2 regions of the Bacillus sp. SYZHCR11 genome follow, and region 2 is predicted to be linked to the other one. Evidence: riboswitches for the same ligand, from Rfam matches in the RefSeq annotation. Region 2 holds a riboswitch; the other holds the start of a gene.

Region 1 (4,431 bases), on a different contig from region 2:
GAGGTGAGATTGTCCATTTTGATTCTCATTTCCTCCTCTGTCAGCGAATGGCATAAAATATCATGCAAATGGTCTTCAAAATTGCTCACTTTGATTTTTGTTAAAATGTCATCTAATTCTCCGACGACATTTTCAAATAAATGAATTTTGTCATACAGAAGTTTTAAGATATGCTCTTCCACCGTATGTTTTGTCGCCATATTGTAGATATGGACATCTCTTTCCTGACCGAGTCTGTGAATCCTTCCGATTCTTTGTTCAAGCCGCATCGGGTTCCACGGGAGGTCATAATTGATAATATGGTTGCAGAATTGCAGGTTGATCCCTTCGCCTCCGGCTTCTGTAGCGATCAGCACCTGCACTTTGCCGCGGAAGAGATCCTTCATCCAGTCTTTTTTTCCGCGTTTAAATCCGCCTCTGAACGGAACGGAGCTTATGCCGTTCTGCTGAAGGAACCATTGCAGGTAAATCTGTGTCGCCCTGTATTCAGTAAAAATAATGACTTTATCATTAATCTTTTGGATCAAGTCAACAACTTGAATCGCTTTTGAGTTTTGCGTGACTTGATTGATGCGGTCCATTAAATTAGCGATCGTCTGTTCATCGAATGCGGGCGCTTGTTTGTCTTTTTGGTCAAGCATTTTTTTGAGCGTCATATACACGGCTTCCCTGCTTGAACAGCACTCTCTTTGCAGCGTCATAATGGAAAATGCGCTGGCGGGCTTTTCCGTGCCGTTTTTCAGTGCGGCAATGTCATCGTAAAGCGCCTGTTCCGTCGGTGAAAAGGTGATCGGCACTGTTTCCACGTGGCGCTTCGTCCATGTAAGGCCGGTGTCGCTCCGCGTGTTGCGGATCATCACCTTATTGACGAGTTCTTTCAAATGCTCATGAGCGTCAATCCCGTCCTTCTGATTGAAGGTTTCTTGAAATCCGCTTTCATTTCCTAAATGGCCGGGCTTTAACAGTGACACTAAATTGAAGATTTCTTCGATCCGGTTTTGAATCGGCGTCGCCGTCAGAAGCAGGCAGTATTTCTTCACAAGACTTCTCGCAAATTCATAATTTTTCGTTTTGCTGTTTTTGAGCTTGTGCGCCTCGTCAATAATGACGAGATCATACGGAATAGAAAGGACAATGTCTTTGTGAGGGGAGCGTTTGGCCGTATCAATAGAAGAAACGACGATATCGCACTGTTCCCACACATAGCTTTTCTTCTGTTCAACAGCGGGTATTAAAAACTTCTCCTGAAGCTCTTTCACCCACTGGGAAACGAGTGATGCCGGCACAAGAATCAGGATTTTTTTGGCCAGCCCGCGAATCATATATTCTTTTAAAATCAGGCCCGCTTCCACCGTTTTTCCGAGCCCCACTTCATCAGCCAAAATCGCCTTGCCGTTCATTTTTTCAACGACTTTCTGCGCGACCTCAAGCTGATGGGGAAGCGGAGTGAAATCGGGCAGGTATAAAGGAGCTCTCAACCCTTCAAATTCAGGAATGGCAAGGGTCTGCTGGACTTCAGCCGACAGTTTGTACAGCTCCCAATTTGACCAGGGACCGTCCGTTTTCAGCCGCTCAGAAAACTCTCCCGGCCAGTTTGCATCAAATATGATCTCTGCTGTCATATGTAACAAAACCGCCTTTCTTTTAAAAAACTGATTTATCATAATTTTTGTTGCCGGACGTAAATGAGGGTGGTAGGATATAAGTAATGATTTCACTAAAAGATATTGCTTTAGTATGTCCATAAAATTGGTAAATATGAGCGAATGACAGCAAGGGGAGAGACTCGGACGAAAGATGGGCGTCCGGGCGCCGAAGGAGCAAACTGCGGAGTGAATCTCTCAGGCAAAAGAACTCTTGCTCGACGCAACTCTGGAGAGTGTCTGCACTTAGAAGAAGCAGGCCACCAAAGGGGACGTCTTTATGATATGTTCATAAAGTAAACTTTCAGGTGCCGGGACAGAGAAACCTTCATTTTCATGAGGTGTTTCTCTGTCCTTTTTTATATGTTTTTACAAGCGCCAATGACTGAAGGGGGAAGATGATGCTGAAACGAACACCGCTTTATGATGTGTATAAAGAATACGGCGGAAAAACGATTGATTTTGGAGGATGGGAGCTGCCGGTTCAATTTTCTTCTATTAAAGAGGAGCATGAAGCCGTCCGCACAAAAGCGGGCCTGTTTGATGTGTCTCATATGGGGGAAGTTGAAGTATCCGGTAAAGACGCCCTGTCTTTTCTGCAAAAAATGATGACAAATGACGTTGCCGATTTAAAGCCGGGAAACGCGCTTTATACCGCCATGTGCTATCCTGACGGCGGTACGGTCGATGATTTGCTGATCTATCAGAAAAGCGAGAGCTGCTATCTGCTCGTGATAAACGCGTCTAATATTGAAAAAGACATCGCCTGGCTGACAGAACATGCGGAAGGAGATGTCACGCTGACGAATCAGTCTGACGGGATTTCACTGCTTGCCGTTCAGGGGCCGAATGCTCAGTCGGTTCTTGCGAAGCTGACTGAATGTGATCTGTCCTCCTTAAAGCCGTTTGCATTTATTGACGAGGCGGACGTTGCCGGACGCCAAGTCCTGCTTTCAAGAACGGGCTATACCGGTGAAGACGGGTTTGAGTTATATTGCCGCAATGAAGATGCGGTTCATCTATTTAAGGAGATACTTGCAGCGGGAGAGCATGAAGGCCTCGTTCCGTGCGGCCTCGGCGCCCGTGATACGCTGAGATTTGAAGCGAAGCTTGCTTTATACGGTCAGGAATTGACGAAAGATATTACACCGATTGAAGCCGGAATCGGATTTGCCGTGAAACACAAGAAAGATTCCGATTTTTTCGGGAAATCTGTATTGTGTGAACAGAAAGAAAAAGGAGCCCCGCGAAAGCTGGTCGGACTTGAGATGATTGAAAAAGGGATTCCGAGACACGGGTACGCCGTGAAAAAAGACGGTGTTCCGATCGGGGAAGTCACGACAGGCACGCAATCTCCGACTTTAAAGAAAAATATCGGCCTTGCCTTAATCAAAACGGAATTCAGTGAAGTCGGAACGGAAGTAGAAGTGGAAATCCGTAAAAAAACGGTAAAAGCGAAGATTGTCCGCACACCGTTTTATAAACGTCCAAAACAGAGCTGAAAAAGGAGAGTCATATGAAGCATCGATATTTGCCCGCGACAGAACAGGATAAAAAAGAAATGCTGAAAGCCATCGGCGCAGAAACAATTGATGAACTGTTTGCCGATATTCCGGAAGATGTGAGGTTTCAAAAAGACTACCAAATTAAAAAAGCAAAATCTGAAACGGAGCTGACGAGAGAGCTGACAAAGCTTGCGGCGAAAAATAAGGACGCTGTTACATATGCGTCTTTTCTGGGCGCAGGAGTGTACGATCACTACCAGCCGGTCATCGTCGATCATGTGATATCCCGATCAGAGTTTTACACGGCATATACGCCTTACCAGCCTGAAATCTCACAAGGGGAGCTGCAGGCGATTTTTGAATTTCAAACGATGATCTGTGAATTAACGGGAATGGATATCGCAAACTCCTCTATGTACGACGGGGGAACGGCGCTTGCGGAAGCGGCGATGCTTGCGTCGGGACATACGAAAAAGAAAAAAATCGTCATTTCCGCAGCCGTTCATCCGGAATCACGGGATGTTTTGAAAACATACGCAAAGGGCCAATATATTGAGGTTGTAGAGGTGCCCGCGAAAAACGGCGTCACAGATCTTGAAGCATTGGAACATGCCGTTTGTGATGAGACGGCCGCCGTGATCGTTCAGTATCCGAACTTCTTCGGACAAATCGAGCCGTTAAAGGACATTGAGCCGCTCGCACATAAAGGAAACAGCCAGCTGATTGTTTCTTCAAACCCGCTCGCGCTCGGCATTTTGACACCGCCCGGGGCATACGGAGCTGATATTGTCGTCGGAGACGCGCAGCCTTTCGGCATACCTGCGGCGTTCGGCGGCCCGCACTGCGGCTATTTTGCAGTAACGAAAAAACTGATGAGAAAGGTGCCGGGCCGGCTTGTCGGCCAAACGGAGGATGAAAATGGGCGAAGAGGTTTTGTTCTCACCCTTCAGGCGCGCGAGCAGCATATCAGAAGAGACAAAGCCACGTCTAACATTTGTTCAAATCAGGCGCTGAATGCTTTAGCGGCTTCAGTCGCGATGACGGCGCTCGGAAAAAACGGCGTCAAAGACATGGCCCGCCAAAATATATTGAAAGCTGATTACGCGAGACGCCAAGCGGAAAAAGCCGGCTTGCACGTAGCATTTGACGGCCCGATATTTAATGAATTTGCCGTCAGGCTGAATCTTCCCGTCAAGGAAGCAAACCGGCGGCTCCTGCAAGACGGCATCATCGGCGGATATGACTTAGGTCTTGCGTATCCGGAACTGGATCAGCATATGCTG
Region 2 (4,431 bases):
TGATATTGACGTCATGAACCTTCAGCGCGCGAAACGCCTTGAGAAAAAAGACCTCTTCGAACTTGAACTTGAAAACGGCGCTGTACTGAAAAGTAAAACAGTGATCCTTTCAACAGGTGCCCGCTGGCGCAATGTCAACGTACCTGGTGAGCAAGAGTTCAAAAACAAAGGTGTTGCATACTGCCCGCACTGTGACGGACCATTATTTGAAGGCAAAGACGTAGCCGTTATCGGCGGCGGAAACTCCGGAATCGAAGCGGCGATTGACCTTGCAGGTATCGTCAATCACGTCACTGTGCTGGAGTTCGCGCCTGAACTGAAAGCAGACGAAGTCCTGCAAAAACGTCTTTACAGCCTGCCGAACGTCACTGTGCACAAAAATGCACAAACGAAAGAAATCACAGGCGACCAAAACGTAAACGGCATTACGTTCGTTGACCGTGAAACAGGCGAAGAAAAACACGTTGAACTCCAAGGTGTATTCGTCCAAATCGGTCTCGTGCCTAATACAGAATGGTTAGACGAAACCGTCGAACGCAACCGCATCGGCGAAATCATCGTCGATAAGAGCGGCGCGACAAGCGTTCCCGGCCTATTTGCCGCAGGGGACTGCACAGACGGCCCGTACAACCAAATCATTATCTCCATGGGATCAGGTGCAACTGCCGCTTTAGGCGCATTTGATTATTTGATCCGGAATTAATGTAAAAAGCGCTACCCTGCTTACACGGCAGGATAGCGCTTTTTTATATTAAAACGGCATACTGCATGGCAGTACACCGCCTGAAGTAATGTCAATCTGTCTTTCTCCCTCTCGCCCGATAGATAAGAAACAATCCAATAAACCACAGCGGCGTCAGCAGCAAAGCCGGGCGCGTCGCATCCGCAAACAGCATAATCACCAGAATGACGGCAAACAGCGCCAGCACGGCGTAATTGATAAACGGCGCAAACGGCGCCTTGAAAGACGAGCTTGCGTGTAAGTCCGGACGGGTTTTCCTGTATCTGATATGACAGACAAGAATCACGCCCCACACCCAAATGAAACAGATCGCGCTGATGGTTGTCACGATGCCAAAGGCCGCTTCCGGTATCAATTTGCTTAAAAGAGCGCCCGCTGACAGCACAATAACCGATATCCATAACGCGCGGCTCGGCACATGATTTTTATTCAGCTTCGCAAAACTTGCCGGCGCCTGTTTCGTTTTGCTTAAGTTATACAGAATCCGGCTTGTTGAAAACATCCCGCTGTTACAAGCAGAAGCGGCAGACGTTAATACGACAAAATTAATGATTCCCGCGGCTAACGGAATGCCGACCAGACTGAAGGTCTTTACAAAAGGACTTTCCGTTGCATTCAGCTGCATCCACGGGTTAATACATAAAAGAATGATCAATGCCCCGACGTAGAAAAATAAAATCCGCAATGGAATTTTATTGATCGCGGACGGAATATTTTTTTTCGGATTTGACGTTTCCGCCGCCGACACACCCACTAATTCCACACCGACATAGGCGAAGATCACCATCTGGAATGAAAGCAAAAAGCCTGAAAATCCGTTCGGGAACAAGCCGCCGTGCTCCCACAGATTCGCCGCTGAAACCGTTCCGGTATGCGTTTTGAACCCAATCACCAGCAGAACCACCCCGATGACAATTAACGCGAGAATCGTGACTACCTTAATTAAGGCGAACCAAAACTCCAATTCTCCAAAAATCTTAACCGTTAACAGATTAAGCCCTAATAAAATGAGCAAACAGATAAGTGCCGGAATCCACTGCGGAATATCAAACCAATATTTCACATACACACCGACCGCGATCACATCCGCCATAGCCGTCATAATCCAGCAAAACCAGTAGGTCCAGCCTGTGACAAACGCTGCACGCGGTCCTAAATACGCCTCGGCTATATCCGTTAATGATTGGTACCCCGCTTTAGATAACAGCAGTTCTCCCAGCGCCCTCATGACGAAAAAAAGCGCAATACCTACAATAAAATACGCAAAGATGATAGAAGGACCCGCCAGCTGAATCGCCTTACCGGACCCTAAAAACAATCCGGTACCGATCGTGCCGCCAATAGCGATCAGCTGCACGTGCCGATTCGATAGATCCCTCTTTAGCTCTCGCTGCTCCACATCTGACTCCTCCTTACCTCTCTAGTGAACGACGAGCAAAAAAAGCCAATAAAAAAAGAGATTGGATGCCCTCCAATCTCATGGTCATAAGAATATCAAATTATATTTGCGCCGCTGACAATCAACAGCATGACAAATACATATTCGGTACTCTTCTGTCCTTTTGCCTGAGATTGTGAACCCTTCGGCGCCGCGGAAAACCCGCGGTCTCTCCAGAAGCCGCTCCTGCTGTAGTGCGACCCACAGCAATCATAGCCTGCTACGTATTGAGTTTCCGATAGAAATAACTATCAGCTAACTTTTTATTTTAATGGAAGTTGAATGCATTGTCAACAGGGGTATACGCTCACAGCGTTATCCCGGTCCAATTTTTGATGCCTGAAGCGCCGTATCTTCCGTTTTCATTGTCTCAAAAAGGCGTTATGCGGTACTATCATATAAGGTCTAATCATTTAAACATTATGTCATACTTTAAATTCACTTTATCATACAATTGCTCGTAAATAAAAAGGGGATGGACGAGATTGGAAACCAAATATTTAGATCTGCTCGCACAAAAATACGATTGTGAAGAAAAAGTGGTCACGGAAATCATTAATCTGAAAGCGATACTGAACCTGCCGAAAGGAACCGAGCATTTCGTCAGTGATCTGCACGGGGAGTATCAAGCATTCCAACACGTGCTGCGGAACGGTTCAGGAAGAGTAAAAGAGAAGATCCGCGATATTTTCAGCGGCGTCATTTACGATAGAGAAATTGATGAATTGGCGGCTTTGGTCTATTACCCGGAAGACAAACTGAAGCTGATCAAACATGGCTTTGATACGAAAGAGGCATTAAACGAGTGGTATAAAGAAACGATTCATCGGATGATTAAGCTCGTTTCTTATTGTTCTTCCAAGTACACCCGATCCAAATTGCGCAAAGCACTGCCCGCCCAATTTGCTTATATTTCCGAAGAGCTGCTGTACAAAACAGAACAAGCCGCCAACAAGGAACAATACTACTCCGAAATCATAGAACAGATCATTGCGCTCGGCCAGGCCGATAAGCTGATCACCGGTCTTGCCTACAGCACGCAGCGATTGGTGGTCGACCATCTGCATGTGGTCGGCGATATTTATGACCGCGGACCGCAGCCGGATAAAATCATGGAAGAACTGATCAACTATCATTCAGTGGATATTCAATGGGGGAATCATGATGTTCTCTGGATAGGCGCTTATTCCGGCTCAAAAGTATGCCTGGCAAATATTATCCGCATCTGTGCCCGCTATGACAATCTGGATATTATTGAAGACGTTTACGGCATCAATCTGAGACCGCTATTGAACCTTGCCGAAAAATATTACGATGATAACCCGTCTTTCCGCCCGAAAGCGGACGAAAACAGACCGGAAGATGAGATTAAACAAATCACAAAAATTCATCAGGCGATCGCGATGATCCAATTCAAGCTTGAGAGCCCGATTATTAAGAGACGGCCGAACTTTAATATGGAAGAACGGCTGTTACTGGAAAAGATCGATTATGACCGCAATGAAATCACGCTGAACGGAAAAACGTATCAACTGGAAAACACCTGCTTTGCGACGGTGAATCCCAAACAGCCTGACGAGCTGCTAGAAGAAGAAACAGAAGTCATGGACAAGCTGCTGTTTTCTGTCCAGCACTCCGAAAAGCTGGGCCGCCATATGAATTTTATGATGAAAAAAGGCAGCCTGTATCTGAAATATAACGGCAACCTGCTGATTCACGGCTGTATTCCCGTCGATGAAAACGGCAGCATGGAAACGATGATGATAGAGGATAAAGCTTATGCGGGCCGTGAGCTGCTCGATGTATTTGAACGGTTCTTACGTGAAGCGTTTGCCCATCCGGAAGAAACCGATGATCTGGCGACAGATATGACGTGGTACTTATGGACAGGCGAATACTCCTCCCTCTTCGGAAAACGGGCCATGACAACCTTTGAGCGGTATTTCATTAAAGAGAAGGAAACGCATAAAGAAAAGAAAAACCCGTATTACTATTTGCGTGAAGACGAGGCAACCTGCCGAAACATCCTGAAGGAATTCGGCCTCAATCCGGATCACGGCCATATCATCAACGGCCATACACCGGTAAAAGAAATCGAAGGCGAAGATCCGATCAAGGCAAACGGAAAAATGATCGTCATCGACGGCGGCTTCTCCAAAGCCTACCAATCCACAACAGGCATCGCCGGCTACACGCTCTTATACAATTCCTACGGCATGCAGCTCGTCGCCCATAAACACTTTAACTCCAA

What was found. A riboswitch is a leader RNA that binds a small molecule or an ion and turns the genes downstream of it on or off. The one in region 2 is predicted to bind glycine.
Region 1: linked by a shared signal. The riboswitch ahead of gcvT (glycine cleavage system aminomethyltransferase GcvT) and the one ahead of AC2CGA_RS11115 (amino acid permease) in region 2 are both predicted to bind glycine.

The regions. Positions count from the first base shown of each region.
Region 1 covers NZ_JBXUND010000003.1:470,058-474,488, forward strand. The annotation lists gene AC2CGA_RS14255 (DEAD/DEAH box helicase) at 1-1,622, opposite strand, end outside; glycine riboswitch at 1,767-1,867, shown strand; gene gcvT (glycine cleavage system aminomethyltransferase GcvT) at 2,045-3,145, shown strand; gene gcvPA (aminomethyl-transferring glycine dehydrogenase subunit GcvPA) at 3,160-4,431, shown strand, end outside.
Region 2 covers NZ_JBXUND010000002.1:868,418-872,848, forward strand. The annotation lists gene ahpF (alkyl hydroperoxide reductase subunit F) at 1-703, shown strand, start outside; gene AC2CGA_RS11115 (amino acid permease) at 795-2,141, opposite strand; glycine riboswitch at 2,287-2,367, opposite strand; gene fbp (fructose-1,6-bisphosphatase) at 2,666-4,431, shown strand, end outside.